2 regions of the Peribacillus sp. NPDC097895 genome follow, and region 1 is predicted to be linked to the other one. Evidence: predicted binding sites of a transcription regulator. Region 1 holds the regulator's gene; the other holds the start of a gene.
What was found. Region 1 encodes NrdR, which represses ribonucleotide reductase genes. Its sites were predicted from a motif close to AACACNATATATNGTGTT; they were not measured.

Region 1 (16,747 bases):
GTGGAGCAGACGATTACAGAACCAGGACTTCACTTTAAACTGCCTTGGCCGATTCAATCGGTTGAGAAGCTATCGAAAGAAACATTCAGTCTGAAATTTGGCTATAAGGAAGAAGATGGCGAGGTGAAGGATTACCCGAGTGAGACCAAAATGATTACGGGTGATGAAAATATTGTGCTAGCCGACCTAGTGGTTCAGTGGAAAATCACGGACCCTCCAAAATATCTATACAATGCAGATGATCCAGAGAAAATATTATATGATACGACTTCAGCCGCTTTACGGAGCATTATCGGCAGCACCAAAATCGATGATGCACTTACTTCCGGCAAAGCCCAAATAGAAGCAGATGTACGGGAATTATTGTCGCAGCTAATGGAGAAATATGATGTCGGTATTTCCATATCTGCGGTTAAACTCCAGGACGTGGAATTACCGAATGAAGAAGTGCGGAAAGCATTTACGAATGTAACGGATGCCCGTGAAACGGCCAATACGAAAATCAACGAAGCGGATAAATATGAAAATAAACGGATGAATGAAGCGGAAGGGGAAAAAGACGCCATCATTTCTCAGGCCAACGGGGATAAAGCTGCCCGTACGGAAGCAGCCCGTGGGGATGTTGCGGTCTTTGAAAAATTATTCAGTGAGTATAAAGGCAATAAAGGGATTACGAAGGACCGTCTTATTATCGAGACCCTAGAAGGAGTATTGCCCAATGCCGAGATTTATATCATGAATGATGATGGAAATACAATGAAGTACTTGCCGCTTCGCTCACTAGAAAAAGAGGAAACGAAAAAAGCGCCTGTCCCTGATGAAGATAATGCCCAAAAAGCAGAAACGAAAAACGAGAATGCATCCGAAGAAAAAGCGACAGGGGAAGGGGGTGCTAAACAATGAAAGGAAAAATAATAGATTTCAATGAGCTGAAGAAAGGTGATTTTCACTGGAGAGGCTATGTTAAAAGTGGCATTTTCATCATTATTCTGATTGTGCTGCTGCTAATCATTTTCACCAATGTCTATATCGTCAAAGAGGGAGAATATAAAGTCGTCCGTCAATTCGGTGAGGTTGTAAGAATCGATAAGACCCCTGGATTAAAGGCAAAGGTGCCTTTCATTCAAACCGTCATGACCCTGCCGAAGTATCAAATGAGTTCTGATGTATCTGAGGCGGAAATCAATACGAAAGATAAAAAGCGGATGCTGATAGATAATTATGCAGTTTGGAGAATAGAAGATCCGAAGAAGTTGATTACAAATGCAAGGACGCTCGGCAATGCGGAAACGAAAATGGAAGAGTTCATCTATTCAGCAGTCCGTTCAGAGTTGGGCCAATTGAATTATGATGAAATCATCAATGATGAGAAGTCATCCAGAGGAAGTTTGAACGACCGGATAACGGAAAAAGTCAACGAACTGCTGCAAAAGGACAGTTATGGCATCAGCTTGACGGATGTCCGGATAAAACGTACCGACCTGCCTGCCGAAAACGAAGCATCGGTCTTCAAGAGGATGATTTCCGAGCGTGAATCAAAAGCCCAAGAATATCTATCAAAAGGTGATGCGAAAAAAAACCGGATCATTGCGGACACTGATCGGAAAGTGAAAGAATTGCTCTCGACAGCAGAGGCAGATGCAGAAGTGATCAGGGCCGAGGGGGAAGGGGAAGCGGCGAAAATCTATAATAGATCTTTTTCCAAAGATCCCGAATTCTATAAACTATACCGGACTCTTGAATCCTACAAAAAAACGATTGGAGATCAAACAGTCATCGTTCTGCCATCGGATTCCCCTTATGCGAGCTTGTTAATGGGAAATACTAAATAACCGCGTTGCCGTTCATTTTTCTTTCCGCTTCTACTCATGGTAGAATAGAGGAAGAAAATGAACGGCTTTTTGCGTTTAATAGAAGCTGGAATACATGAACCTGTATGACTGGAGGAAGACGGATTTGGATAAAAAGTTAGTACTCATAGATGGAAATAGCATTGCTTACCGTGCGTTTTTTGCACTCCCGCTCTTGAATAATGATAAAGGGGTACATACGAATTCCGTATACGGATTCACCATGATGCTCAACCGCATTCTTGAAGAAGAAAAACCCTCGCACATCCTAGTTGCGTTCGATGCTGGAAAAACGACATTCAGACATGCGTCATTTAAAGAATACAAGGGAGGACGTCAAAAGACGCCGCCTGAATTATCCGAGCAATTTCCTTTCATTCGGGAGCTGCTCGATTGTTTTCAAATAAAAAGATATGAACTGGAGAATTACGAGGCCGATGATATTATCGGTACACTGTCTTTACAAGCCGAAAAAGATGGTTTTGAAGTGAAAGTCATATCCGGTGATAAGGATTTAACACAATTATCCTCCCCTAGTACGACGGTTTCCATTACGAAAAAGGGGATTACTGAAATTGAAGAGTATACTCCAAAGCATATCCATGAAAAATACGGTCTATCCCCTTTACAGATCATCGATCTAAAAGGACTGATGGGAGATGCCTCCGACAATATACCAGGCATACCAGGTGTTGGTGAAAAGACCGCTCTTAAGTTATTGCATCAATTTGAAACCGTTGAAAATCTTCTGAAATCGATTGATGAAGTAAGTGGACAAAAATTGAAAGAGAAAATAGAAGAACATAAAGACCTGGCGCTGCTGAGCAAGGAGCTTGCTACGATTACGAGGGAAGCTCCGCTTGAAGTTTCCGTAAACGAGACCGAGTACAGTGGAATGGATCAAGATCGAGTCATTTCATTCTATAAAGAGCTTGGCTTTTCTACTTTGCTCGATAAATTGGATGTTACGGAAAGTGTACCGCTTGAACAGGAAGAGATAGAGGTCCACACGGCTGAAATGACAGCAGAAATGTTTGCGGATGAAAGTGCTCTATATGTTGAAATCTTAGAAGATAATTATCATCGTGCAGACATTATTGGGATTTCCATCAGTAATGAACATGGTCATTTTTACTTTCATGGAGAAAATGCTTTGAGTTCCGAGGCATTTAAATCCTGGGCAGAAGATGAAACAAAAAAGAAAACGGTTTTCGATGCGAAGCGTACGGTTGTGGCACTCCGCCATCGAGGAGTAGAAATAAAAGGCATCGATTTTGATGTGTTTTTGGCATCGTATATTCTGGATCCAGCAGAATCAGTGGATGAAGTGGCGGAAATCACGAAAACTCAAGGTGCTATCCGTCTAGAAACCGATGATGCTTTTTATGGGAAAGGCGCAAAACGCAAGTTACCTGAGGAAGCAGAATTAAGGGAGCATATCGCCAGAAAAGCGAAGGCGATTCTTTCTTTGAAAGAGCCGATGGTTGATAAGCTTCATGAGTTTGAGCAATATGATTTATTAACGGATCTGGAGCTGCCTTTGTCAATCATCCTTGCAAATATGGAATGGCAGGGCATAAAGGTGGATATTGGCCGGCTGAAAAACATGGGGCAGGAATTAGCCATTCGCTTAAGAACCATTGAAGGAAGAATTTTTGATTTGGCCGGAGAGGCTTTCAATATCAATTCACCTAAACAACTTGGGGCCATCCTATTTGAAAAATTGGAGCTCCCGGTCATGAAGAAAACTAAAACAGGTTATTCCACATCAGCTGATGTGCTGGAAAAACTGGAGAGCCAGCATGATATCGTTAAGGAAATATTACTGTACCGCCAGCTTGGAAAGTTGCAATCCACCTATATCGAAGGCTTGCTCAAAGTGGTCAATGGCAAAACGGAGAAGGTGCACACCCGTTTCAATCAAGCATTGACCCAGACCGGTCGGTTAAGTTCAACAGATCCCAATCTGCAAAATATCCCGATCAGACTTGAAGAGGGCAGAAAAATCAGGCAGGCCTTCATTCCTTCCGAAAAGGATTGGATCATTTTTGCTGCTGACTATTCGCAAATCGAGTTGCGGGTGCTGGCGCATATCGCCAATGATGCCGGATTGGTTGAAGCGTTCCAGGCTGGTATGGACATTCATACAAGAACAGCGATGGATGTGTTCCATGTACCCGCAGAAGAAGTCACTTCGAACATGAGGCGCCAAGCTAAGGCGGTCAACTTTGGAATCGTTTATGGCATAAGTGACTATGGGCTATCGCAAAGTCTTGGCATCACGAGGAAAGAAGCTGGAGAGTTCATCGAGAAGTATTTAAGGAGTTTTCCTGGTGTCCAGGAATATATGGAAGACAGCATACATGAAGCCCGTCAAAAAGGATACAGCACGACATTAATGCAAAGACGTCGCTATATACCTGAGATCACAAGCCGGAATTTTAACATCAGGAGCTTTGCCGAAAGGACAGCGATGAACACGCCAATTCAAGGGAGTGCCGCGGATATCATCAAGCTTGCCATGATAAATATGAATAAGCGCCTGAAAAAAGAGGGGCTGAAAACTAGGATGCTTCTTCAAGTGCATGATGAATTGATTTTTGAAACTCCTCCCGAGGAACTTGAAATACTTAAAGTGATCGTCCCGGAGGAAATGGAAAATGCCATTGGATTGAACGTGCCCCTTAAAGTGGATTATGCCTTCGGGCCAACATGGTTTGATGCCAAATAATAAAAGATAGGTGATTGTAATGCCAGAACTTCCAGAAGTGGAAACAGTCAGAAGAACATTAGAGCAGCTAGTAATCGGAAAAGAGATCAAGGAAGTGTCCGTCTTCTGGCCAAAAATCATTAAAGCCCCTGAGCCTGTCGAACAGTTCCAGGATGCTCTAAGAGGGCAGACGATTCAGAGTATAGGGCGTCGGGGCAAGTTCCTCATTTTCACATTGGATGATTATTCGATGGTTTCGCATTTAAGGATGGAGGGAAAATACGGGGTACATCCAAAAGAAGAGCCGTATGATAAGCATACCCATGTGATTTTCACTTTCACGGATGGCAGTGAACTTCGATACCGCGATGTTCGGAAATTCGGTACGATGCACCTATTTGCTAAAGGGGAAGAATTTGAGAGGCTGCCGTTGCTGCATTTAGGGCCTGAACCGCTATCAGAAGATTTTACAGTCGAGGGGCTCAGTGCGAAATTGGCAAGAACCAACAGAAAAATCAAGCCAGTTCTCCTTGATCAAACGGTTGTCGTTGGAATTGGAAATATATATGTGGACGAGTCGTTGTTCCGTGCTGGTATCCATCCGGAAAGGATAGCTTCTTCACTCTCAATGGAAGAAATCAAAAAGTTGCATGCAGAAATCATTGCAACATTAGGTGAAGCGGTTGAAAAAGGAGGAAGTACGATTCGTTCATACGTCAATTCTCAAGGACAGATCGGCATGTTTCAGTTAGAACTGAATGTTTATGGACGAAAAGGCGAGAACTGCAAAACATGCGGAACACCACTGGAAAAGCTAGTTGTTGCAGGACGCGGCACACATATTTGCCCATTATGCCAGCCTTACATGAGCTAATGTTTTTTCAAACACATCGGATGGGCTCCTTCCATATACTAGGGTAGCACGAGATGGAAGGAGCAATATTCCGATGTGGCTACAAATTATTTTTCTTGCTTTTGCAGTTAGTATTGACGGATTTGGAGTAGGTTTAACATTTGGTATGCGGAAGATGAAAATCCCCTTAAAGTCAATAGCGGTCATCTCTTTTTGTTCTGCATTGAGTTTGGGCATAGCGATGGTCATCGGACAATTCATCAGTCAGCTCATATCTATCGGGGCGGCTGAAAAAACGGGGGGCATCATTCTCATTATTCTTGGTGCCTGGATGGTATACCAGTATTTTAAGCCTGACAAAGAACTGAATGAAGATAGATATCATGAAAAAATCATCTTTAATTTTGAAATAAAATCACTTGGGGTAGTCATCAATATTTTGCAAAAACCATTGAATGCCGATTTTGATAAATCAGGTACGATCACTGGGGTTGAAGCGCTTGTGCTTGGGTTTGCACTATCGCTGGATGCGTTCGGGGCCGGGGTTGGAGCGGCCATGATCGGAATATCGCCAATCATCCTCGCTGGATGCATCGCTGTTATGAGTTCAATCTTCATATGGAGCGGACTCCAAAGCGGGAAATTGCTTTCAAATAATAAAGTTGTCCAGCATTTGACCTTTCTTCCAGGTGTGCTATTAATTTTTATCGGCTTATTCAAGTTATGTTAAATGATTTAAAAGGGGGAGCTTATGGGACAAATCATCGGAATCACTGGGGGCATCGCCAGCGGGAAAAGCAGTGTCAGCCTCTATTTACAGGAACTCGGATTCACGATCGTAGATGCAGATCTGGCTTCCCGTGCTGTCGTTGAGCCAGGTGAAGAAGCGTATCATCAAGTGGTGAAAACGTTTGGAGAAGATATTTTATTGACGGATGGGAGTATCGATCGCGTGAAGTTAGGGGCGATAATCTTTCATGATCAGGAAAAAAGATTGCTTTTGAATGGCATCGTGCATCCAGCCGTCAGAAAGTGGATGCTTCTCAAAACGGAAGCGGCGCTTGCGGCAGGTGAAGAAACGGTATTCATGGATATTCCGCTCCTATTCGAAAGTAAGCTAACATACATGGTGGAAAAAACGCTTCTGATATATGTAGATGAGCGAGTTCAATTGGAACGCTTGATGAACAGGAATGGTCTATCGGAGACGGATGCTCTCGCCAGAATTCATTCGCAGATGCCCTTGGCTGATAAAAAGGCTTTGGCGGATGCCGTCATCGATAATAACGGGGACCTTACCGAAACGAAGAAGCAGGTGAAGGCCATACTTAGCGATTGGCATGTCATATAGGTGTCATAAAAGGAAGAAACCTCCAGGTTTCTTCCTTTTATGTTGAAAAAATAAGTGTAATCCGCATTTTTATTAGCACAATTCAATTGAATTATGTTATACTAATTGCATATGAGAGGTAATAAGTATAACATTAATATTTTCAGGAGGGTCCGAACAATGAATTCAAGAATAGCGATTAACGGATTTGGGAGAATTGGAAGAATGGTTTTCCGAAAGGCCATATTAGATGAGAGTTTGGACATTGTTGCCATTAATGCAAGCTATCCTGCTGAAACTTTAGCCCACTTACTAAAGTATGATACGATACATGGTAAATTCGACGGTATCATTATAGCGGAAGATGATTCACTAGTAGTGAATGGCCGCCGAGTACAACTAATAAATAACCGCGATCCAAAGCAATTGCCTTGGAAAGAGATGAACATAGATATTGTAATTGAAGCTACTGGAAAATTCAATGATCGTTCTAAAGCGGCTCTTCATTTAGAAGCAGGGGCAAAAAGGGTGATATTATCAGCACCGGGTAAAAATGAAGACGTTACCATTGTAATGGGCGTCAATCAGGAAGTGCTGGAAATTGACAAGCATTTTGTCATATCCAATGCATCATGTACAACTAACTGTCTTGGACCTGTTGCAAAAGTCCTTGATGAAAAATTCGGCATAAACAACGGTTTAATGACAACGATCCATTCTTATACAAATGATCAAAATAATATCGATAACCCGCACAAAGACTTAAGACGTGCCCGTGCCGCTGCGGAAAGCATCATTCCTACGACTACAGGAGCTGCAAAAGCCATCTCCTTGGTGTTGCCTCAATTAAAAGGCAAGCTTCACGGAATGGCGTTACGCGTACCGACACCTAACGTATCTTTAGTCGATCTTGTTGTGGATTTAAACCAGGATGTAACGATTGAAGAAGTGAACCAAGCGTTCATCGACGCTTCAGAAAATGAACTAAAAGGAATCATGGAATTCACGATGGAACCTTTAGTTTCCAGTGATTTCAAAACGAATCCTCACTCTGCCATCATCGATGGTTTAACGACGATGATGATTGGTGACAGAAAAGTGAAAGTCTTGGCTTGGTATGATAATGAGTGGGGTTACTCCAACCGGGTAGTGGACCTTGTGAAATTAGTTGCGTCCGAGTTGAAAAAAACTTCCGAAGTAGAGTTATCAGTAAAATAATGAATAAAAAACGAGCCTGCTAAGTTTTTTTTAGCGGGCTATTTTTAATTCAGTGATCATTTAATTCCTGGCTGCTTTAGGCGCTGAATAAACACGAAAACAGAATTAGTTCTACATTGGAACCTTCGCTATATCCCTATTACATATAAAGTTTATCTTTCTAAAAATTCAATTTGGAGTTGCAAAAAAAATTCAAACCATATATACTATGAATCGTGAACTTCTTCAAAAGCGGTTTGCATGATGGCTACTTAAAGGGTTAGGACCTCTTTGGACTAACTTTCCCCCGTGGTAGTTATCAGAACTTATTTTTAAATCATGGTAAGGGGGAAGCTTAATATGGAAACAGCTTACACTATGGAAACAATGGGTAGACATGTCATTTCTGAACTTTGGGGTTGTGACTTTGAAAAACTGAACAATATCGATTTGATTGAAAAGATTTTTGTTGATGCTGCTTTGAAATCAGGTGCAGAGGTACGCGAAGTTGCCTTTCACAAGTTTGCTCCACAAGGAGTTAGTGGGGTTGTCATCATTTCTGAATCACATTTAACGATTCACAGTTTTCCAGAACACGGCTATGCCAGCATTGATGTCTATACTTGCGGTAACTTGGATCCGAATATTGCAGCAGATTATATTGCAGATGCTTTGAATGCGCAAACTCGTGAAAACATGGAGTTGCCACGTGGATTAGGTCCTGTACAAATGAAAAAAGCCAATATAAGTGCCCTATAAAAAAACGTATACACAGAGATGCCATGGGTGCATCTCTTTTTTAATGCCATGAATCGGCAACCTGCTTAATATTAATGGTACGTGCCAAAAGAGCACAAGACTTTGATGACGGACTTCAAATGGTTGATCAAAAGTGCTTGCTGCTGGAAGTTACACTTTTTACTTGTACTGGCCGTTCCTTTTAATATAAGATTAAGATAGAAAAGTAATTCCTTGGGGAACATTTAGATAGGGGAGTCCTACATAAAATACGGAGCTGATAATGATGAAATGCCCATCATGTCAATATAATGGAACAAGAGTGCTCGATTCCAGGCCAGTCGATGAAAGTAAATCGATTCGACGACGCCGTGAATGTGAGGCATGTGGTTTTCGATTCACGACATTCGAAAAGGTGGAGGAAACACCGCTCATTGTAGTGAAAAAAGGCGGGACACGGGAAGAGTTCAGTCGTGATAAAATCCTGCGTGGCTTAATCAGGGCTTGTGAAAAACGTCCGGTTCCCTTGAAAGAACTAGAGCAAATTACCAGTTATGTAGAAAAAGAACTGCGCAACCAGGGCATAGCGGAAGTGAAAAGCGACAATGTCGGCGAAATGGTGATGGACAAGCTGGCAGAAGTCGATGAGGTTGCCTATGTTAGATTCGCATCCGTCTATCGTCAATTCAAAGATATTAATGTCTTTATCGATGAATTGAAAGATTTAATAAATAAAGAAAGAAAGTAGAGCTGAAGATTTACTTTGGCTCTTTTTTCACTACATCTTTTGAAAGGTTTGAATGGAGATGTCAATGCATTGGCAAGAATTGCTCCCAGCGGATTCATACATGGTCTCATCTGCGGGGCTGCTTCATGATTATGATCGGAAAATACTGACCCGACTATATCAACCTCTTATTGGACCTATCTGTATTAGTCTATACATGACGTTATGGAGTGAGTTGGAGGAAAACAGGCTATGGTCGGAAACCTCCTCACATTATCAATTAATGAATACCATCGGCCTTAAGCTAGGTGATATTTACGAAGCACGCCTTTTACTTGAGGGAATCGGTTTGTTGAATGTATACAAGAAATCGAAAAATGATACGAAGGAATTTATCTATGAGTTGAACCCGCCGTTGTCCCCCCAGCAGTTTTTCACGGATGGAATGCTGAATATCTACTTATACAAAAAGATTGGTAAAGCACAATTCAACCGGTTAAAGAGATTCTTTTGTGATGATCATATTGAACCGGATCAATATGAGAGTGTGACTAAATCTTTTGTGGAGGTATTTTCCTCAGATCATTTGGACTCATTATATGTAACGGATGAAGCAAAAAATGAATGGAAACCGATGCCAAAACAGCAATTCATTGAGCGGACGGATGGAGTCGAGCCATCGGGATTTGACAGCTTATTTGATTTTGAACTTTTATTTGCCGGGATGAAATCCTCAATCGTACCGAAAAAGGCCTTTACACCGAAAATAAAAAGTACGATTGCCAAACTTGCCTTTTTATATGGCATTGATCCGCTTGAAATGCAAAAACTAGTAATGGATGCCGTTTCATTGGATGATGAGATCGATGAGGAGAACCTCAGAAAGGCAGCAAGGGATTGGTATCAAATCGAAAGGCAGGCCGATATGCCCTCCCTTGTCAATCGTGTGCAGCCGATTCGTGAACGGACACAAAAAGAAGAACCGAAAACGCAGGAACAAGAGCTGATCCGTCATTTGGAGACGATTTCTCCACGGGAGCGGCTGATGCAATTGTCAGGCGGTGCAGAACCATCAAGCGGTGATTTGAAAGTGGTGGAAGGCGTGATGATCAATCAAAAGCTGAATCCAGGTGTCGTCAATGTCTTAATTGAATATGTCATGCTCAAAACGGATATGAAATTCACGAAGGGCTATGTGGAAAAGCTGGCAGGCCATTGGGCACGGCTGAAGGTTTCCACCGTCATCGAAGCGATGGAACTAGCTAAAAATGAACACAGGAAATATCAAGACTGGGCTCAAGGAAGCAGGAATGTTGCAAAGGGCGGCCGAAAAAAGGCGATTCGGGAAGAAGTGGTTCCGGAGTGGCTTGAGAAAAAGGAAGAAGAACAACAGGAGCAGAATGCGGATCAGCCTGAATTGAATGCCCAGAAACGTGAGCTCGAGGAGAAATGGAAGCAGTGGAAAGCAGGAGGTGAAATGAACGATGGAAAAGATTAATAGATCCCTTAATAAATTGGCTAATACAAACCAATTTCAAGAGCGTTATGAAAAGCTAAAACAGGAGATTTTTGAGGACGAACAGGTGCGGTTGTTTTTAAATGCCAACAGTTCGACTGTCACGAAGGAAATGATCGATAAAAACTTAGGAAAACTTTATGAATTCACTTCACAAAGCAATAAGTGTGATAAATGTCCAAGCCTGGATGGATGCATCAATATGATGCATGGTTATTATCCAAAATTGGTCGTTCAGGGGAAAGCCCTGAATCTGAATTATGAAATCTGTCCGCGGAAATTGGCAGAGGATGAAAAGCGGAAACGGGAAAAACTGATCCGCAGCCTATACGTGCCGAAGGATATTTTAAAGGCGACGATCGAGGATTTTTCACAAACGGATGATGAAAACAAACGCTTGGGTGTATTGAGTAAGGCGATGTCGTTCATCATGGAGTATGAGCCAGGCAAAAGGCAAAAAGGCTTATATATATATGGGAAGTTCGGAGTTGGAAAAACGTATTTATTAGGTGCTATTGCCAATGAACTTGCTGAAAGGCAAATTTCCTCTCTTATTGTCTACGTACCTGACTACCTAAGGGAACTTAAGGGATCGATAGGTGATAATACGGTCAATGAAAAAATTGAAATGGTGAAAACGGCACCTGTCCTCATGTTGGATGATATTGGGGCAGAGTCGATGACGAGCTGGGGGCGCGATGAGGTTTTTGGTCCGATTTTACAATTCAGGATGCTGGAAAACCTGCCGACGTTTTTCACTTCTAACTTTGACATGAATGGTCTGGAGAATCACCTTACTTTTTCGCAGCGTGGTGAAAAGGAAGAAGTGAAGGCTGCCAGGGTATTGGAAAGAATTCAATATTTAGCGGAGCCGGTCAAGCTGGATGGAGTGAACCGGAGAAGGTAAAAAAAAAGTGATCTCTTATATAGAGATCACTTTTTTCTTAATACAAGGCCCATCCTACTTCTAAACACGTCCGCATCCCCATATACATGAAAAAAGAAGCAAGGGGGAAGGGGGGATGTCGTAGTGCAAATTTTGTTTCAAAATGATTCTGAGGCTTTGAAATTACTGAATTTCGTTTCTGTCCATCCACTAGGGGCAGAATTTCGACCATACATTCAATTTCTTCCGCAACAAGGTATGCATATGGATATGACGAAGTCTTCAGGTGATAAATGGCTAATCCTGCTTCGTGATGCCTTTCATTCATTCTTATTGGAAGAAAAGACGCTTCCTATTCTTGAACAAATAATAGTCGGTAAATTTTTCTATAGAGAACGGGAAGAAATTGAAGCCATCCTTGAGATTGCTTCATCAATCATTGAAGGGGAAAGGGCCAAGAATGAGGAGAAGACATTCAGTACGGAGAAACGCTCGATTGAGGTCGGCCTTCAAAGCATTTTGGAGGGACAGGTATCTTTTTCATTCGATTCTTTTACGACCTTCCGTTTAAAGTCATTCCAGCATTCCTTGGAAAAGTATGTTGTTAAGGCCATCGATGAATATAAGTTGGAGCAGGACTATCAAAATTTCATAGCTACTCTCCGTGATTGTCTTCATGGGCAGGAGTCGAAATTAAGGAAGCTTCACCTTGTCAACTGCGACGGTTTTCAATTCTATGATCAGGAATACAGCAAACTTGACCGACCAAAAATTAATAGTTTGATCGATAGGAGGCTTCTTGCCAAAAGTTCACTTTTTCTCGATACAGTGATACTTGCCCCGCTGCTATCGATTGCTCCTGAAAACTTGTGTATCTATACAGACGACAAGGAAGAGGGACTGATTCAAACCATCTCAAGAATTTTCGAAGAGCGGGCAACCGTCCTGCCGCTTTCGTCATTCTCAAAGTCATTCGAATGAACTTTTTTGGAAAAGAGAAAATTAACCTTGATTTTCACCGTATAACAAATTATAATTTCCTACATACTATTAAAAAACAAAAAGTTATGATGAGGACAAGGGTATTCTAGTTGCCGTTTATCAGAGAGGGGAGCCATCAGGCTGAAAGCTTCCTATTCGCATGGAGCACTTACCACCTTTAAACTTCGGCTCGGAAAGCAATCAATTTGCGAATATGAGCTGACGGGAAGCTGCCGTTACCAAGTTACAAGTGCCATTTTGCCGTGAAAAGCAAGATGGAACGAGGGTGGAACCGCGGGTTAATGACATTTATGACTAAGCTCGTCCCTGTTTTTATACAGGGGCGGGCTTTTTGTGTTGTAATGGAATCGGATACCTGTAAGAATATTTTTTATCAATAAGAGGGAGTGGAATTGAATGTCTGAATTACTGAAAATATCTTTTCCTGACGGAGCGGTTAAGGAGTTTGCTAAAGGCACAACAACTGAAGACATCGCTGCATCCATCAGTCCTGGTTTAAGAAAAAAATCCATTGCCGGAAAATTCAATGGTGAACTATATGATTTGAAACGCCCGATTGAAGAAGACGGTTCTATAGAAATCGTTACACAGGATGCTGCGGATGCACTTGAAGTGTTACGTCACAGTACAGCCCACTTAATGGCACAAGCCATCAAACGCTTGTACAAAAACGCAAAATTCGGTGTTGGTCCAGTCATCGAAGGCGGTTTTTACTACGATATAGACCTAGAGGAATCATTGACTCCCGAAGACCTTCCATTGATTGAAAAGGAAATGAAGAAAATCGTCAACGAAAACTTGGAAATTGCCCGCATTGAAGTCAGTCGTGATGAAGCCATATCTCGTTTTAAAGAAATAGGCGACGAGTATAAACTCGAGTTGATCGATGCGATTCCTGCCGATCAGCAAGTAACGCTTTATGAGCAAGGCGAATTCTTTGACCTTTGTCGTGGCATTCACGTTCCATCAACTGGGAAAATCAAAGAATTCAAGCTTTTGAGCATCGCAGGTGCATATTGGAGAGGCGATAGCAAAAACAAAATGCTTCAGCGTATCTACGGAACGGCTTTCTATAAAAAAGAAGATTTAGCCGAACACCTGCGTTTCCTAGAAGAAGCCAAGGAACGTGACCACCGTAAAATCGGTAAAGAATTGAACTTGTTCATGAGCGCACAAAAAGTGGGTCAAGGGTTGCCGATGTGGTTACCAAAAGGCGCGACCATTCGCCGGACTATCGAACGGTATATCGTTGATAAGGAAGAACGTCTGGGCTATGACCATGTCTACACACCTGTGATGGGAAGCGTGGACCTTTATAAAACATCCGGACACTGGGATCACTACCAGGACGACATGTTCCCAGTCATGGAAATGGAAAACGAACAGCTTGTATTGCGTCCGATGAACTGTCCGCATCACATGATGGTATATAAAAACAGTATCCACAGCTACCGCGAGCTGCCGATCCGGATTGCCGAACTTGGCTTGATGCACCGCTATGAAATGTCAGGTGCCCTGTCCGGCCTTCAGCGTGTACGTGGGATGACATTGAATGATGCTCACATATTCGTTCGTCCAGATCAAATTAAAGAAGAGTTTAAGCGTGTTGTGAACTTGGTTCTGGAAGTATATAAAGATTTCGATATTAATGATTATTCATTCCGTCTGTCTTATCGTGATCCGCAAGATACTGAAAAATATTTCGATGATGATGCCATGTGGGAAAAAGCACAAAGCATGTTAAAAGAAGCAATGGATGAGCTTGGTCTGGATTATTTTGAAGCAGAAGGTGAAGCTGCATTCTACGGTCCAAAGCTTGACGTTCAAGTGCGTACGGCTTTAGGCAAAGACGAAACGCTTTCCACTGTTCAGCTTGATTTCTTGCTTCCTGAACGCTTTGATCTTAATTATGTTGGTGAAGACGGCAAGCAACACCGTCCGGTTGTCATCCACCGCGGAGTCGTTTCCACAATGGAACGTTTCGTCGCATACTTGATCGAAGAATACAAGGGGGCATTCCCGACGTGGCTTGCACCTATCCAAGCACAAGTGATCCCTGTCTCACCGGGAGTACACTTGGATTATGCGAAAGAAGTGCAAGAAAAGCTTAAAGCGCAAGGCATTCGCGTCGATTTGGATACACGTGACGAGAAAATTGGTTATAAAATCCGTGAAGCGCAAATGCAAAAAATTCCATACATGCTGGTTGTTGGTGACAATGAAGTTAACGAAGGCAGTGTGAACGTACGTAAATATGGTGAACAAAAATCGGAAACGATCGCTTTTGAAGATTTTGTTTCAGCGATTAAAGCGGAAGTAAGCCGCTAATAGCAAAAGAGGGGCACATATCGTTGTGTCCCTCTTTTAATTAAGACATGATAAAATGAAATCAACATGTGAATGAATGTACAACAATGAAAAGGAGGGTCAGCATGAAGAAGAAGTTTTCTTATCTATTCGGGCCAACATTCCTTGCCATCCTCATCTTATTGCTAATGGATGAGTATCGACAATATGCGATTGTCCCGGTCCTGTTTTTTTGGATAGTCCTTTTTTCTTGGGATACCATTGAGAAAAAGAAAAAGGCCAAAGACAATTCTTAACAATGGAGAATTGCTTCAATATGGCGAAGGGGGGGATGGGGAGAAGTGGAAATTCGTAAGGCTTCAAAGCAAGATGCAAGTAAATTGGCAGCTCTATTCAATCATGTTTAAGACTCCGGGTTTATGCTGTTCAACCTGGGGAAAGAAAAGAGACGGGAAACAAATGGAGCAAATCGAAAAAAATCCCCCTTCCGTTTTCCTCGTTGCTACTAGCGGCCATGAGTTGAAGGGTTACCTAATCTTATTGGGCAATCAAATGAGCCGAATGAGGCATTCAGCCAAAATCGTCATCGGCATCAATGAACAGGACAGAGGAAAGGGCATCGGTACGAAGTTATTTCAGAAAATGGAGAAGCGTGCACGGACAAACGAGATACGGCGCCTGGAATTGTCCGTGATTGCAAACAACGCCCCTGCGCTATCCTTATATCGAAAGATGGGCTTTGAACAAGAAGGAATAAAGCGGGAGTCTCTGTTTTTTGATGGGAAGTATCATGATGAATATTTTTTGTCAAAATTACTTTAAAAAAACGTATTGTCAAAATACAGAATGTCTGATAATATTAATTTTGTTGTGAAAAACGAATAAATTTAGCATTTGACAAGTCATCAGTGTTTATGATATATTTCTAAAGTGAATTGAATACGTGTTTGAGGAAAAGAAGAAGCACCCGCTTCTCACCTGGTTGACGCAAGCAATGCAGTTAACAGGTCATGATTTGATTATTTGGATCTTTCTGAATGAGTCTATCAGTGTGGGTGCAGCATGCATCCACACTTTTTTATTATGATTATATCCTGTAAGCGAGTTGTGAGCGTGACCGAATTGATTCAAATATTCGTATTCGCCAATATCTTTGGAGGTGGCTAACTATTAGTAAAGACGCGATGGTAAACGAGGGCATCCGAGCCCGTGAAGTTCGTCTTATTGACCAAAACGGAGAACAACTTGGAATTAAAACGAAATTCGAAGCATTGGAAATTGCCGCTCGTGTAAATCTTGATCTAGTTTTAGTTGCTGCAAATGCAAAGCCTCCGGTAGCCCGGATCATGGACTACGGAAAACACCGCTTCGAGCAGCAAAAGAAAGACAAGGAAGCACGTAAAAATCAAAAAGTCATCAGTCTGAAAGAGGTTCGTTTGAGCCCGACGATTGAAGAACATGATTTCAATACGAAGCTTCGCAACGGTATTAAATTCCTTGAAAAAGGCGATAAAGTAAAAGCTTCTATCCGATTCAAAGGACGTGCCATTACGCATAAGGAAATTGGTCAACGTGTACTCGTTCGTTTTTCTGAAGCATGTAAAGAAGTGGCTACAATCGAGCAACACCCA
Region 2 (16,747 bases), 370 kb from region 1:
TTGCGCCTAAGATATGACCATTATCAAAATCATTCGGTTCCCGCACATCGATTAGTTGCACTTTTCTGTAGTTAGCGATAAATTCGTCCTGTGTTAATGTTTTAACGATTTTACGCTGGCGGTACCAATTAAAAAGTGAATACACAATAACCGCTCCTACGACGATGAGCAGTGTATATAATAGTTCCAAACATAAAAACTCCCTTCTACCTTAACGAATACAGACAATACTTATTATATAATTGCTTTACTTAATAATCAAAAAGAATTTTCATCAAATTCTCTATCGACTTAATAGCACTTTCTTTTTTAGAGTGTTAAAGTCTGTTAAACTACTACATGTGAGTTTTTTTGGGGAATAACGGACTTATCGAAAAACAGTCTATTTGAAATGAGGGGTAAGGATGACAAAAGTAAAATGGGGATTTATAGATTCTGGGTATTGTTCACCGGCTTTTAATATGGCGCTGGACGAGGCCCTTTTAAATTGGCAAAGCAAAGGGGAAATTCCGCCAATCATACGCTTTTACGGTTGGGATCCAGCGACATTGTCGATTGGTTATTTTCAAAAGGCAGAAGCGGAAATTGATTTGGAAGAGGTCAAAAGGCAGGGCCTTGGTTTTGTTCGCAGGCCAACAGGAGGACGAGCAGTACTGCACGAACATGAATTGACTTATAGCGTAATCGTTCCAGAATCATATCCGGGAATGCCAACTACCGTTACTGAGGCATATCGGGTCATATCGGAAGGAATATTAATGGGGTTCAGGAACCTTGGATTGGATGCTTATTTTGCCGTGCCTCGAACCGAGCAGGAGAAAGCGGCTTTAAAAGCACCGAAATCATCCGTCTGCTTTGACGCTCCAAGCTGGTATGAATTGGTCGTTGAGGGTAGAAAGGTGGCTGGCAGTGCGCAAACCAGGCAAAAGGGAGTCATCCTTCAGCACGGGGCCATTTTACTTGATCTTGATGAGGAAAAGCTATTTAGCGTATTTAAATTCTCGAATGACAGGGTTAAAGAAAGAATGCAAAAAAACTTAAGGAACAAAGCTGTGGCGATAAATGACATTGCCGGTAGAAAGATTTCCATCCCGGAAGCGAAAGATGCTTTTGAAAAAGGTTTTGCCGATGGACTATCGATTGATTTAGAGCCATATGTCCTCACTGAACAGCAATTGTTGGAAGTGAAAGCCATTGCAGAAAGCAAATATGAAAGCGATGAATGGAATTTCATGAGATAGAAAAAGCAGAGTGATTAGAATGGAAAATAAAAAAGTTTTTTCAGATTTGTTTGACCAAATTAGCTATTCCTTGCAGGGATAAGCCCTAAAAGGGATGGGGAAAAAGCAAGGTCCAAATTAGTTGAAATCTGATGAAAAATTATTGTAAATCGACATTTTCCTCCCTTTTGCTAACTATATTAATTGATTTATCGTTTGACAAAATTAAAAGTTATTCAAAACAAACACAATATATAGTGGTTGAAATATTTAAAGTGACACTATATGTTGATTTTTGAGTTTCGCTATGATAAATTTAGGGTACTTGTTAAGCGAAACGGACATGTAAGGCTACATATAGATTTTTGCGGCGGCAAGAACGGATCTTGAAACATATAAAGGAGAGGGAATTATGTCGGTTGTAATAAAAGAAGCTTTAAAGGTTGATCTAGAAAGGTTGAATAAGGATATTTCTTTATTTCCCCAGGTGCACCCTGTAACGGCTGATATGAAAATGACGCATAAGGGAGTGTCCCGTCTAGTCATGCTTGACCGCTATTCTTTTAAGGATACTGAAAAAGTCACGCTCTCGGCAGGAGATTTCGTCGTGTTGACGATTAAGGAAGATCCGAAATTCCCGGCACGGGGTCTCGGTCACATCGTTGAAATAGATTGGGAAACGAAAAAAGCCAAGGTATTGGTGGATGATGAATTCCGTGGTGTATTGGATAATCCGGAAGAAGTGAAGACGGGGATTATAAACCGCCCGTTGGATATTATCGAAAAGCCGCTTGAAATATACTATGAACAAATTGCGAAACGTAATGCAACGGGTTTGGCTTCAGTTGAAACCACGGAAGAAAAAAGAACGGAATGGTTCAATAAATTCTATGAAGAATTAAAGAACCTTAATTTTGTCCCGGCAGGACGCGTATTATATGGGGCAGGTTCCAATACGGATGTTACTTATTTCAACTGCTATGTGATGCCATTCGTACCGGATTCACGTGAAGGGATTTCCGAACATAGAAAACAAGTGATGGAAATCATGAGCCGCGGCGGCGGAGTGGGTACGAACGGATCGACACTGCGTCCAAGAAACACGCTGGCAAAAGGGGTTAATGGAAAATCCTCGGGTTCAGTGTCATGGCTTGATGATATTGCGAAATTGACGCATCTTGTTGAACAGGGCGGAAGCAGACGCGGTGCGCAAATGATCATGCTTGCTGATTGGCATCCGGATATTGCAGAATTCATCATTTCAAAAATGCAAAATCCCCGAATCCTGCGTTACCTAGTGGAAAACACTAAAGATGAAGCCATCAAGAAATATGCGATGGATAAATTGAAGTTCACGCCGCATACCGAACAGGAATCTGCTATGTACCAAGGAATCATCAATTATAAAGAGATTCCCGGTCTAGGTGGATTTAGCGAGAAAATCATTAAGGATGCAGAGGAAAAGGTACGTACTGGCGGAACGTACAGTGTCCATAATTCAGATTTTCTTACAGGTGCCAACATCTCGATTTGCTTGACCAAGGAATTTATGGAAGCAGCAGAACAAGATGCAGAATATGAATTGCGTTTTCCTGATGTTGAAAGCTATAATGCCGAAGAAATGGCTACTTATAATGAAGAATGGCATAAAGTCGGTGATGTTCGTGAATGGGAGAAAATGGGTCACAAAGTTCGTGTTTACCGTAAAATCCGAGCTAAAGAGCTTTGGAACTTAATAAACATTTGTGCGACATACTCTGCAGAACCTGGTATTTTCTTTATCGATAATGCTAATGAAATGACTAACGCTAAAGCATATGGTCAACAGGTCGTAGCTACGAACCCATGTGGTGAACAGCCATTGGCTCCATATTCAGTATGTAACCTTGCTGCTGTCAATTTAGCGGAAATGGCTGATAAAGACAACAAAACGGTTGATTTCGAAAAGCTTAAAGTTACCGTTGAAGTCGGTGTGCGTATGCAGGACAATGTCATTGACGCAACTCCTTACTTCTTGGATGAAAACAAAAAACAGGCTCTCGGCGAGCGCCGGGTTGGACTTGGTGTAATGGGTCTGCATGACCTGTTAATTTACTGTGAAACGGAATACGGATCTGAAGAAGGAAATATCCTGGTTGACAAGGTGTTTGAAACGATTGCGACTACAGCTTACAGGGCTTCCGTGGAACTTGCTAAAGAAAAAGGCAGTTTCCCGTTCCTGATCGGGTCAACGGATAAAGAAACCGATGAGCTTAGAACACGCTTCACACAAACAGGGTTTATGGAAAAAATGCCGGAAGATATCAGGGAAAGTGTTGCTGCACACGGAATCCGCAACTCTCATTTATTGACTGTTGCTCCTACAGGAAGCACAGGAACGATGGTTGGGGTATCAACAGGACTTGAGCCATATTTCTCCTTCACGTATTTCCGTAGCGGACGACTTGGTAAATTCATTGAAGTTAAGGCTGACATTGTACAGGAATATTTGGACCGTCACCCAGAAGCGGATACAGAAGAGCTTCCAAAATGGTTCATTTCCGCAATGGAATTAGCTCCTGAAGCACATGCTGATGTTCAGTGCATCATTCAACGCTGGATTGACAGCTCGATCAGTAAAACGGTCAATGCTCCTAAAGGATATACTGTTGAACAAGTTGAAAAAGTATATGAACGTCTATATAAGGGCGGAGCAAAAGGTGGTACGGTGTATGTGGATGGCAGCCGTGACAGTCAGGTTCTTACGCTCAAAGCGGAAGAAAACCAAATGGACGAGCAGCTTGAAATGGACGAATTGAATGATGTGGAAGTTAAGAAAAAAGTCGTATTGGTCGATACGATAAATGAACTGCGTTCGACGAATGTTACAATTGGGTCGGAAGTAGGCAACACTTGTCCAGTCTGCCGTAAAGGTGAAGTACAGGAAATGGGCGGATGCAACACTTGCACGAATTGTGGAGCACAATTAAAATGCGGGCTGTAAACTGAAAGAACGAAGGTCGTTAAGTGCGCTGGAAAGTTAATCTTAACGGGGTTTTATAAAAAATCAAAAGTTCAAGCAAGACAAAAAGTATAGATAAAGAAGAGAGGACCGAATCCAAGGATTCGGTCCTCTCTTTGCATTATTCAACCATTTTCATTTTGCTGGGCTATTTCCTTTTCGGCTAGGTATTGGTTCCCATCTTTCAATACGGAAAATTTATCGACAGAGTCTCCAGGGATATTCCTGGGATTTGGATATTTATTATCTGTTTGGACAGTCATCACTTGTTTTCCTATTCCATTTGTCAAGAATTCTTGTTTATTAGCCATTTTGCAACTCCTTCATTTGATTTTACCAATTAAAAACAATCATGAGGATAACAGAATAAAGAAAAACTATCCTTATTAATTAGATTGTCTAGTTTGATTGAAAATATGACAAATCCACAAAAGAATGGAGAAGGTAATGAAGCCATTTATCCCACAGTTAGTATATATCGAGCCTAGGGCACTGGATTACCCACTTGGCCGGGAATTGAAAAAGAAATTCGAGGATATGAATATTGAAATCCGTGAGACCACATCACATAATCAAATTAGGGATCTTCCTGGAGAAAATGATTTACAAAAATATCGTGTCGCCAAGTCGACGCTTGTGGTCGGGATCAGAAAAACATTGAAATTCGATTCATCCAAGCCCTCTGCTGAATATGCCATCCCGCTTGCTACTGGTTGTATGGGGCATTGTCACTATTGTTATTTACAGACAACACTCGGATCGAAACCATATATTAGGACATATGTGAATCTTGATGAGATTTTCGAGGCAGCCGAAAAATATATTAATGAGAGAAAGCCTGAAATTACCCGTTTTGAAGCAGCCTGTACATCCGATATCGTTGGAATTGACCATTTGACACATTCATTAAAAAGAGCAATCGAATATTTTGGGAAAAGTGAATATGGAGTTCTCAGGTTCGTAACGAAATTTCATCATGTTGATCACCTTTTGGATGCAAAGCATAATGGAAAAACAAGATTTCGGTTCAGTATAAATTCACGTTACGTGATAAAGAATTTCGAGCCCGGCACTTCGAGCTTTGAGGAAAGAATGGAAGCTGCGCGCAAAGTGGCAGGCGCCGGATATCCCTTAGGTTTTATCGTAGCTCCAATTTATCGTCATGAAGAATGGAAGGAAGGCTACCATGAATTATTCGAACGGTTAAGTGATGCATTAAAAGGGGTGGATATTCCGGATTTGACTTTTGAACTAATCCAGCATCGGTTCACTGGTCCAGCAAAAAAAGTGATTCAAAAAAACTACCCGAAAACAAAATTGGAACTGGATGAAACGAAGCGTAAATATAAATGGGGCAGATATGGAATTGGTAAATATGTTTATCAAACCGAAGAAGCCGCAGAACTGGAAACGACCATTCGAGGGTATATAGCGGAATTTTTCCCTAAAGCGGATATTCAGTATTTTACCTGATGAAGGGAATTTCTATATAAAACTGTCATAAATCGCTCTAATCCTGCTTAGAAATGTAAAGACCGGATTAGGGGAGGGCAGCTATGATTATTGACGGCGTTTTTTCCGGAGGCGGGATTAAAGCCTATGGTTTAGTGGGGGCCCTGCAGGAATTAGAGGAACAGGGTTTTGTATTCCATAGGACAGCGGGTACAAGTGCAGGATCCATCATTGCCGCTTTCGTAGCCGCTGGATACACGGGAAAAGAAATGGAAGAGCTTTTTTTTGATATAGATTTAAGCAGCTTGTTGGATAAAAGGCGTGGTCTTTTACCTATCCCGCTTGCCAAATGGCTCCTTGTATACTGGAAACTAGGCCTTTATAAAGGGGACGCTTTGGAAGCATGGATTGCCAGCAAGCTTTCCGAAAGGAATGTAGTTACTTTTAAGGATATCCGACCGAATTCCCTCCGTATCATAACCTCTGATATTACGAATGGTAAATTGGTGGTACTTCCTGATGATTTACCGAACTATGGAATTGATCCGATCACGTTTCCAGTCGCCAAGGCAGTAAGGATGAGTTGCAGCATTCCCTATTTCTTTGAGCCCGTAAAGCTTGATGTTGGGAAAAGCACATTCCTTTTCGTTGATGGCGGTGTATTAAGTAATTTTCCAATGTGGTTATTCAATTCAGATCATGTAAGAAAGGAACGGCCAGTCATTGGGCTGCGCCTTAGTGTCGATGAGATATGGAAACCTCACGAGGTTGATAATGCGCTTGAATTGTTCTCCGCTCTATTCAAGACGATGAAAGACGCCCATGATGCACGGTATATTTCCAAGAAACACGTACAGAATATTGTGTTTATCCCGATGAAAGGAATTTCAGCATTGGATTTCAATCTGAATGATGAAAAAAAGGGTGAATTGATGAATCGGGGCAGAGAGCGTACGAAAGAATTCCTAAAGTATTGGACATATTGAATAAAAAGAAAATCGGGCTCTTAAAAAGAAGCCCGATTTTTCTTTTTATTCTTTTTCCCTTCGATGACAGTTAAGTGACTATCGCTTTTCCTTCTTACTTTAAATTTTTTTGATGTTTTTGCTGCTGAGAAGCTAGCCACATTATCCTTTTTCGAAGTTCGGCTTTTTAGCCTTTTTTTCGATTGGCGGGCAGCCTTTCGGAATGCTTGCTGCTCTTTTTTTACTGGTTTCCCCTTTGTTAATCCGGTATAAATCATATAAATAATCCCTGCGACAATGGCTATTATGAGAATGTTTCTAAAAAAGCCAATCGGGTCATTAAATAGTCGGCTCATTAGTCCGAGGACTCCGAGGGCGATGATTCCGTATATCATGAAAGATATGAAACGTTTCAACAAAGACACCTCCTTAAGAGCATCATAAGCATTTTTTGCTTATTTTAAACATTCTTCAAGTGAAATTTTTGAAAAAAACGAAGATCTTTCCTTTAGGTAGTATATGCTTTTTCATAAACAGAATGTGTATGATGTTTTACACAATTACATCCGATTCCAAACCTTTTTCGGTATTTTTTTCCATCCTTAACAATTCGGTGAAGGATGCCAATGCGACTTCGACTTGATCGTCGGAAGGAGCTTTGGTTGTCAATAACTGAAGCCAAAGGCCAGGATAGCCAAGGTAACGCAGAACAGGTGTATCTCTTACTTTGTTGGTCAACTGCAATACCTCGAAGGCTATGCCAAGAACCACGGGGATAAGCAAAACACGATCCACGACACGGAGCCATAATGGATCGGTCGGAACAAGCAAGTAGACGAACATCCCTACAATGACAGTAAATAAAATAAAGCTGCTGCCACAGCGATAATGAAGGCGTGAACTTGCCTGCACATTTGCTACGGTCAATTCTTTTCCGCTTTCAAAGCAATTGATCACCTTATGCTCAGCTCCGTGATATTGAAAGACCCGCTTGATCAAAGGCGTCATGGATACGACGTAAATGTATACGAGCAATAATATCAATTTGAACAAGCTTTCCATTAAAACCTGGGCCATATGGCCATTGAAAATGGGCCTTGTCAATTCGGCAAGAAAGACAGGAATCAAAGTGAAAAGCAACTTCCCAAATAGGAAGGAGAGAACACCGATTACGGCAACTCCCAGCCATACGCTTAATTTAGATGATTCCTTTGTTTCTTTTTTCTCTTCTTCCTGCTTTTCCCCGTTTTCTTGTTCATACTGTTCAGTGGAAAAGTTTAAATGTTTCGAACCGGTAGCACTCGACTGAATCAGTGCTACGATTCCCCGTATAAACGGGACTTTTTTCAAGCGGTTTACAGCAGGTTTCGATTCACGCGGTAAATGATAATAGACAATCGTTGAATCTTTGCGGCGGACCGCAGTGACTGTGTGATGCTTGCCGCCGAACATGACGCCTTCCACAACAGCCTGCCCTCCATAAACGGGTTTTTGGACCTCAGACATTTCTACACCAACCTAATAGTTATTCACGTAGCTCTCTCATGGGTGCTAACATGTTTATTATCAAGTATCACAAGAGCTAATGACGCGCTTCAAAATGAATCGCGCTTTTATCCTTGCAAGTACTTTATGAATGTTGAATCACAGGAAGGTAGCATTATCCTGTGTACATTATAAACTTCAACAGAGGATGGATATTTTCCTCTGAAAAAAGCAGATTATTTATGATTTAATCATACAGAATAAATCATAAAACCTCTAGTGATTCTCCTTCTTAAGAATAAAAAAAAATAGTTCTATTTAACAGAGGGCATACTATGTAGCGGAGGTGTTTGATATGTCTTCTAATGAAAATGGACAAAATCAACTGGAAAATCAAAACGTGTTAATCTATGATGCACTAGCTATCGGTTTTGTTGGGGGGGCAGCTGCGAGTTTAGCCGGAATAATCGCGCATTATGTGAATTTTATGGAATTCAGCCCCAAATTCATACTTACTTCTTGGTCGAATATGACCTGGATTGATCACTGGCTTGGTACGGTCATGACCATACTTGTGTTTGGACTGATATCCGTAGGTATTGCTTTAATATACTATAGCCTCTTTAAAAGGATGAAGAGTATTTTTTCAGGTATTTTTTTTGGAGTGGTTTGCTGGCTTTTGCTGATATTTGTCTTAAAACCGATGTTCTCCGATTTGCCAACCGTTTCGAAAATGTCGTCAAATACAATTATAACCAGTATTTGCATTTTTATTTTATATGGTCTTTTTGTAGGATATTCTATATCATACGACCACCAGGAATATATACGTCAAAAAAGCAACAACGCCGAAAAGCAGTCGGAAAGCTGAATGCTTCTTGGTTGTAAAAAAGTAGTAAGACAATTTGTAATTATGATAGAATGTTCATGGAAAGCATTCTTTTAATTATGAGCAGGTGTTTAGTGATGATAAAAATCTTATTAATCAATGGTCCGAATTTAAATCGCTTAGGGAAGCGGGAACCTGCACATTATGGATCCTCGTCGCTTGCGGATTTGGAAGCTTTATTACAAAAGCAAGCTCAAGGGTTAAATGTGGAATTGACCTCTTTTCAATCCAATCATGAAGGAGCGATTATCGACAAGCTCCATTGGTCGGAAGATCATGGGTTTGACGGGATTATCATTAATCCTGGAGCTTTTACTCATTATAGCTACGCGATTCGTGATGCAATTGCCGGAATTGATGTTCCAGTTGTGGAAGTGCACATTTCGAACATCCATGCCCGTGAAAGCTTTCGGCATGAATCAGTGACCGCGCCGGTATCGGCGGGACAGATTGTCGGCTTGGGGATACACGGATATGAATTGGCGTTGCAGGCGATCACAAAGATTGCAAAGGGGGAGAAATTAAATGAATAAACTTACGCGTTTAAGAGCCTCAATGGAAAAGGTGGGCATTGATGGTTTTTTGATTACCAGTACATATAACCGCCGTTTCATGACCAATTTTACGGGAAGTGCAGGCGTTGTCCTGATCTCCCAAAAAGAAGCTAAATTCATCACTGATTTCAGATACGTGGAACAAGCGGGCAAGCAGGCGACGGACTATGAAATCGTACAACATAAGGGAACCATCATCGAAGAAGTCGGTAAACAGGCTAAAGAGATGAATATCGGCACGCTGGGCTTTGAGCAGGAACATTTGACTTTTGCGACATATAAGGCATACGAAACGGCCATTGAAGGCCAACTTAAGCCTGTGTCTGGAATTATTGAGAATTTACGCTTGATAAAGACTTCATCAGAGATTAAGATATTAAAGGAAGCGGCCGCTATTGCCGATGCTGCCTTTACACATATTCTGGATTTCATCCGCCCAGGGGTTACAGAACTGGATGTATCCAATGAACTTGAATTCTTTATGAGGAAACAAGGGGCAACTTCTTCTTCCTTTGATATTATTGTAGCCTCTGGTATAAGGTCCGCTCTTCCACATGGAGTGGCTACGGCTAAAATCATTGAAAAAGGCGATTTTGTCACATTGGATTACGGAGCATATTTTAACGGATATGTTTCAGATATAACTAGGACATTAGCAGTTGGCAAGCCGAGTGAAGAACTTATTAACATTTATGACATTGTTTTAGAAGCTCAACTGCGCGGAATGGCTGGGATCAAACCAGGGATGACGGGCAGGGAAGCGGATGCACTAACTCGTAATTTAATTGAAGAAAAGGGATTTGGGCAGTATTTTGGACATTCGACTGGACATGGAATCGGTCTTGAAGTCCATGAAGGTCCAGCATTGTCCTTAAGGTCCGATATCATTTTAGAACCAGGTATGGCCGTGACCGTTGAACCAGGCATTTACTTGCCGGGTGTTGGCGGAGTGCGGATTGAAGATGATACAATCGTTACAATTGAAGGTAACGAATCACTTACTCATTCAACGAAAGAGTTAATCATTCTGTAAACATGTACATGTAGGAGGACAATTTTATGATTTCTGTAAACGATTTTCGCACGGGTGTAACGATTGAAGTAGATAATGGAATTTGGCAGGTTATCGAGTTCCAACATGTTAAACCTGGTAAAGGTGCTGCATTTGTACGTTCTAAACTTCGTAATCTTCGTACAGGTTCAATCCAAGAGAAAACATTCCGTGCAGGTGAAAAAGTTGCGAAAGCACATATCGAAAACCGCAAAATGCAGTACCTTTATGCAAGCGGAGATAGCCATGTATTCATGGACAACGAAACATATGACCAAATCGAGCTACCAGCTTCAAGCATTGAACGTGAATTGAAATTCCTTAAAGAAAATATGGAAGTGCATATCATGACTTTCCAAGCCGAAACCCTTGGGGTCGAACTGCCAAACACAGTTGAACTTGAAGTGGCTGAAACTGAGCCGGGAATAAAAGGCGACACATCTTCAGGCGGAACGAAATCAGCCGTACTTGAGACGGGCCTTTCAGTTCAAGTTCCATTCTTCATCAACCAAGGTGACAAATTATTGATCAATACAAATGAAGGTTCATACGTATCACGCGCATAATTGGTAGAAGACCGAGATTAATATCTCGGTCTTTTTTTTGTTCTTTTTTGGTGATTGAAGTGATAAAAAATCAATAAAAGTCCAGTTTCTTTCTAAGCTTGTCATCATTACGATCGGATCTGCATATATTTTATTGCAAGTGGTGTATACAGGAGGATTGTCAAAATGGAAACGATTCTTTCTTTTTTACCGAAAAAATTATACGAGCAGCTCCGGGGTATGACACCGATGATGATCGAAAAAATGGAAGAGCTGCGGATTCGGGTTGGAAGACCGCTTGAGGTCATTGTAGGAGGGGAACCTTTCTTCTTTTCCTATCAAGTGAGCCAATCGGATGCAGATCAATTATTGAATCAAATAGGTCAATTTTCGTTATATACGCTTGAAGAAGAATTAAAGCGAGGATATATAACCATAGCGGGCGGACATCGTGTAGGTCTTGCCGGGAAGGTGATCCTTGAAAATGGGTCGGTCAAAGCAATCAGGGATATCTCCTCATTCAATATTCGGATTGCACGTGAAAAAATAGGGGCAGCAGAACCGCTCATTCCTTATTTATTCAATGGAGAATGGCAACATACAATGTTGATCGGTGCTCCGCAAACAGGAAAAACGACCATATTACGTGATATTGCAAGAATGATATCCAGTGGAAATGAAAAAAGAGGCATTCCCCCTCAAAAGGTGGGAATAGTGGACGAGCGTTCAGAAATTGCCGGATGTGTTCATGGAGTGCCACAGCTTGAATTTGGAACAAGGGTGGATGTGCTCGATGGATGTCCTAAAGCGGAAGGGATGATGATGATGATCCGTTCGATGTCCCCGGATGTATTGGTCGTTGATGAAATAGGACGCGCTGAGGATACACAAGCTGTGCTAGAAGCTGTAAATGCAGGTATTAAACTCATGATAACTACACATGGCCATACCCTGGATGAAATCAAGAAGCGGCCCTTTATCGCAGAAATATTAAAGCAAAACATCTTTGAACGTTTTATAGAATTACAAAGAAGTAAATCAGGAAAGAGGAGCTATAAAGTCCTTGATGCAGCAGGGGTTCCTTTATTCTTGAGTGAAAGTGTGAACCCGCATGTTTAAGATAATTGGAGCAGCCATCATTATTATTACCACGACATGGGCTGGCTTCGAGGCTGCGAAAAAATTAAGCATGAGGCCTCGTCAACTGAGACAGCTGAAAGTCGCCATGCAATCGCTTGAAGCTGAAATCATGTATGGTCATACACCCTTGAAAGAAGCAGCCAGGAAACTTTCTAAGCAGCTGGCCAAACCTTTATCCATCTTTTTCGATACATTTGCAAATCGACTCGAATCGGGTGAGACCACCGTTAAAGAAGCATGGGATGAAAGTTTGAAGAAAATATGGCAATCCCTAGCTTTAAAACAAGGAGAGTTCGAGATTCTTTCACAGTTTGGGGAGACCCTTGGAAAAAGTGATAAATATCATCAGCAAAAGCAAATCATGCTAACGATGGCACACTTGGAACGTGAAGAGATCGATGCGCTCGACCGACAGGGAAAGTATGAAAAAATGATGAAAAGTCTTGGTTTTTTAACAGGACTATTATTAATTATTTTGTTGATGTAGGAATATGTGGGGGGAATGAAAATGGGCATTGATGTGGACATCATATTTAAAATAGCGGGTGTGGGGCTTGTTGTTGCATTTCTTCACACGATACTCGATCAGGTTGGGAAGAAGGAATATGCCCAGTGGGTGACACTATTCGGATTCATCTATATTTTATTCATGGTAGCTTCTGTAGTAGAGGATTTATTTCAAAAAATTAAATCTGTATTCCTATTTCAGTAAGGGGGGATTCGCGATTGAAATCATAAAAATCGTGTCCATTGCCCTGGTCGCCACCTTTTTGGCCCTGATCGTCAAAGAACAAAAACCAAATTTTGCTTTCCTGCTAGTCGTTTTTGTAGGCTGCTCCATTTTTCTTTTTTTAGCGGATAAAATATATGAAATCATTCTTATGTTAGAAAAAATTGCAGTTAACGCGAATGTAAATACGGTATATCTAGAGACCATCTTAAAAATAATCGGAATTGCCTATATTGCTGAGTTCGCTTCTCAAATTACAAAAGATGCAGGGCAGGGATCGCTTGCTTCCAAAATAGAATTGAGCGGAAAAATCTTGATTCTGGCGATGGCGATTCCGATTTTGACGGTCATTATCGAAACGATTATACAAATGCTCCCAAGTTAACGGATTATTCCTACTAGTCAATGAGGTGAATGTATGAAGCAGCGGATGCCTTACTTATCCATTCTATTCGTTTTACTCTTTTTTTTGCATACATCTATTGGACAAGCTGCCGAAAATCCTGAGAATGGTGAAATCAATCAAGAGCCAATCATGCAGTCTGAACTGGTACAAGCCCAAATAGAAAGACTGGGTGTTGATGAGCTTAAACAATATTGGGATGACATTGTCACGGAATATGGAGGATTCCTGCCCGAAAGCCAGAAAGGGAGCTTCATGGATTTTGTAAGTGGTGATAAGAAATTCTCCTTTGACCAATGGATAAAGGGAATTATAAAATTCATTTTTCATGAGCTGCTCGTAAATGGCAAACTGCTGGGATCACTCATTTTGTTAACGGTTTTCAGCATGTTCCTGCAGACTTTGCAGAACGCGTTCGAGCAAAGCTCGGTAAGTAAGGTTGCTTATGCAATCGTTTATATGGTGTTGATCATCTTGGCACTTAACAGTTTTCATGTCGCGATTGAGTATACAAAAGATACGATAGATTTGATGATTTCTTTTTTAATGGCGCTGATCCCTTTGCTCCTGGCTTTAATAGCCGCTTCAGGTGGACTTGTATCAGCAGCATTCTTTCACCCGGTCTTAATGTTTTTAATGAATACCAGCGGCATCTTGATACAGTATATCGTCCTTCCGTTATTATTCTTTGCAGCGATTTTAAGCATTGTCAGCACGCTGACCGAACATTACAAAGTGACCCAGCTGGCACAACTTCTCCGTAACTTTGCCATCGGGATCCTAGGGGCATTCATGACGATTTTCCTTGGTGTCATTTCCGTTCAAGGAGCATCCTCCGCTGTAGCAGATGGAGTGACGATCAGGACGGCCAAATTCGTGACAGGTAACTTTATACCGGTAATAGGGCGCATGTTTACTGATGCAACGGATACGGTCATAAGTGCCTCCGTTCTTCTGAAAAATACAGTTGGCTTGTCAGGCGTCATTATTCTCTTGCTCATAACCACATTTCCCGCCCTGAAAATCTTAATGATTTCTTTTGTTTATAAATTGGCAGCAAGTCTTTTGCAGCCGCTTGGTGGGGGGCCTGTAATAAAATGCCTTGACATTATAAGTAAAAGCATGATTTATATTTTCGCTGCTTTGGCCATTGTCTCACTCATGTTCTTTTTAAGTATCACCGTAATCATAGCCTCTGGAAACATAACACTGATGGTTCGGTAGAAAGGAGGAGGGCTAGGTGAGTTTTTTAGCTGGCTGGGTATCCAATATTATCGTATTTGTATTGCTGGCTACTGTTATCGATATGCTTCTTCCCAATTCGGCTTTACAGAAATATGCCAAATTGGTGATCGGGCTTTTACTGATTGCGATCATCATCACTCCTATATTGGGATTATTCAATAAGGATTTCGACGAAATTCTGTCTGCGGCTACAAGTGAATTTGAAAGTCAGAAAAAAAAAGATTTAGGAAATTTGACAGAATTGAAGAAAAAAGAAATACAAGCTACCCAGGGTGCATATATTTTAAAACAAATGGCTGTTGACTTACAGGCAGAAGTGGAAGAGGAGCTGATGGTGGATTATAACATGAAGATTAGTTCTATTGATGTTGGAGTCAAGAATGAGGAAGAACCAAGTGTTGATAGTGTTGATGATTTGCAAAACATTACGATTTCATTGGAAAAGGCAGAAGAAAAAGAAGACTCGGAGATAGAGGCCGTAGCGAAGGTTGATATTAATGCAAAGACACCGTCCTCTACCAATGAAGCCAATCTAGATGCTGTCAAAAGGTTTCTGGCAACAAGTTGGTCTGTCGATGAAGAAATCATTGAAATCGCCGGGGAAAGGAAGTGACTGAGTATTGAACAAAGACAAAGGTCCATTATCCTGGCTGCAAAAACTATTAAATAAAGACCCTGACCAAAAAGAGCCTAAGGAAAAAAAACCTTCCCTGTATGTCTATGCTTTAATTGTAGTCCTTTTGGGAGCGGGAATTATGATGGTCGGGAATTTGTTAACCACCAACCAGACGGGACAAACACCTGAAGCAAAGTCTGTATTCAATAATAAACAGGAAGATGAGGGCAATGATGTAGAAACATTCGGCCAGAAGAATCAATCTGAATTCAAGACGACAAAAGATTATGAGATATATCTTCAGAATGAAATGAAGGAAGCGCTTGAATCCATCGCGGGTGTCAAGGAAGTGAAAGTCGTAATCTACGTGGATGCCTCCGAGAAAAAAGTATATGAAAGAAATAAAGTCACCCAAAAACAAGTCACTTCAGAAACTGACCAGGAAGGCGGCAAAAGGACGGTCGAAGACACATCGGTAGATGAACAGCTAGTTTTGGTCAAAAGCGGGGAAAAAGAAGGGCCAATCATTTCGGAAACAAAAAAACCTAGTGTGCGAGGAGTCCTGGTAGTCGCTAAAGGAGCCGAAAACATTCAAATAAAGAAGTGGATCATCGAAGCTGTCACACGATCACTGGATGTACCGAGTCATAGGGTTTCTGTCATGCCTAAAAAATAAGGGGGAAAATCTACATGTTATTAAAAAAACAAACCGTTTGGTTATTGACTATGCTAAGTTTGGTCGTTGTACTTTCAGTCTATTATTTAACCGCTCCTGAAGAAAATGCCGCCGATATGACGGCGACCGAACAAAAGGAACAGGCAGAGAATAAAACAGAAAGTAAAACCGAAAGCAAAGCGGACACAAAAGTTGAAAATAAAAGTGGAAAAGAAACGTCCAAAAATGCAGAAGGTTCCTCTGTAACCATTGCATCAGGGGATGAGTTCGAATCGTTAAGGATGCAGATTGAAGATGAACGGGCGAAGCTGAATGAAGAATTGACAGCAAAGATGGGCAACACAGACCTTTCCGCTGAAGAAAGAGACGAGGCTTATGCGAAAATCGAACAATTAAGTGAAACGAAAGTAAAAGAAAATATCATCGAAAACTTAATTGTGGCCATGGATTATAATGCAGCATTGGTTCGAGTGGATGGAACGGATGTAAAGGTAAGTGTCAAGGCTGATAAACAAACTAAAACAGAGGCCAACAACATTATCCGCCTTGTAAGAAAAGAAGTGAACGATGCACAAAATGTAGTGGTCGATTTCCAACCTGAAAAGTAAACTCACATACAGAAAAAAAGAGCTGATACACAACAGTCCGCAGCCGAAAAAAACTTGAAGGTCCCTCTTTATAAAAAAAGGGGTCTTTTTTATTTGTATTTTTTCCAATATCATAAAGGAGGGAAACTTTAGAGGAAAAGTATTTTTATGCCAAATGGTATGGGGAA

Region 2: a site for NrdR is predicted at 1,465-1,482, ahead of ACQKMH_RS04675 (vitamin B12-dependent ribonucleotide reductase). Genes of this name have one in related genera too.

What each region holds. Positions count from the first base shown of each region.
Region 1 covers NZ_JBNNSH010000001.1:613,691-630,437, forward strand. Annotated here, with positions in the region: gene hflK (FtsH protease activity modulator HflK) at 1-903, shown strand, start outside; gene hflC (protease modulator HflC) at 900-1,832, shown strand; gene polA (DNA polymerase I) at 1,957-4,581, shown strand; gene mutM (DNA-formamidopyrimidine glycosylase) at 4,601-5,434, shown strand; gene ytaF (sporulation membrane protein YtaF) at 5,508-6,143, shown strand; gene coaE (dephospho-CoA kinase) at 6,165-6,764, shown strand; gene ACQKMH_RS02890 (glyceraldehyde-3-phosphate dehydrogenase) at 6,924-7,961, shown strand; gene speD (adenosylmethionine decarboxylase) at 8,319-8,699, shown strand; gene nrdR (transcriptional regulator NrdR) at 8,965-9,426, shown strand; gene ACQKMH_RS02905 (replication initiation and membrane attachment family protein) at 9,491-10,903, shown strand; gene dnaI (primosomal protein DnaI) at 10,890-11,828, shown strand; gene ytxC (sporulation protein YtxC) at 11,952-12,788, shown strand; gene thrS (threonine--tRNA ligase) at 13,206-15,137, shown strand; gene ACQKMH_RS02925 (hypothetical protein) at 15,242-15,412, shown strand; gene ACQKMH_RS02930 (N-acetyltransferase family protein) at 15,516-15,938, shown strand; ribosomal protein L20 leader region at 16,066-16,202, shown strand; gene infC (translation initiation factor IF-3) at 16,301-16,747, shown strand, end outside.
Region 2 covers NZ_JBNNSH010000001.1:979,430-996,176, forward strand. Annotated here, with positions in the region: gene ACQKMH_RS04665 (rhodanese-like domain-containing protein) at 1-190, opposite strand, end outside; gene ACQKMH_RS04670 (lipoate--protein ligase family protein) at 405-1,241, shown strand; gene ACQKMH_RS04675 (vitamin B12-dependent ribonucleotide reductase) at 1,633-4,203, shown strand; gene ACQKMH_RS04680 (hypothetical protein) at 4,347-4,532, opposite strand; gene splB (spore photoproduct lyase) at 4,669-5,694, shown strand; gene ACQKMH_RS04690 (patatin-like phospholipase family protein) at 5,778-6,659, shown strand; gene ACQKMH_RS04695 (SA1362 family protein) at 6,680-7,054, opposite strand; gene ACQKMH_RS04700 (DUF1385 domain-containing protein) at 7,191-8,144, opposite strand; gene ACQKMH_RS04705 (YqhR family membrane protein) at 8,479-8,994, shown strand; gene aroQ (type II 3-dehydroquinate dehydratase) at 9,090-9,545, shown strand; gene ACQKMH_RS04715 (M24 family metallopeptidase) at 9,538-10,599, shown strand; gene efp (elongation factor P) at 10,626-11,183, shown strand; gene spoIIIAA (stage III sporulation protein AA) at 11,349-12,281, shown strand; gene spoIIIAB (stage III sporulation protein SpoIIIAB) at 12,274-12,789, shown strand; gene spoIIIAC (stage III sporulation protein AC) at 12,811-13,014, shown strand; gene spoIIIAD (stage III sporulation protein AD) at 13,037-13,417, shown strand; gene spoIIIAE (stage III sporulation protein AE) at 13,451-14,659, shown strand; gene spoIIIAF (stage III sporulation protein AF) at 14,676-15,293, shown strand; gene spoIIIAG (stage III sporulation protein AG) at 15,301-15,972, shown strand; gene ACQKMH_RS04760 (SpoIIIAH-like family protein) at 15,987-16,580, shown strand.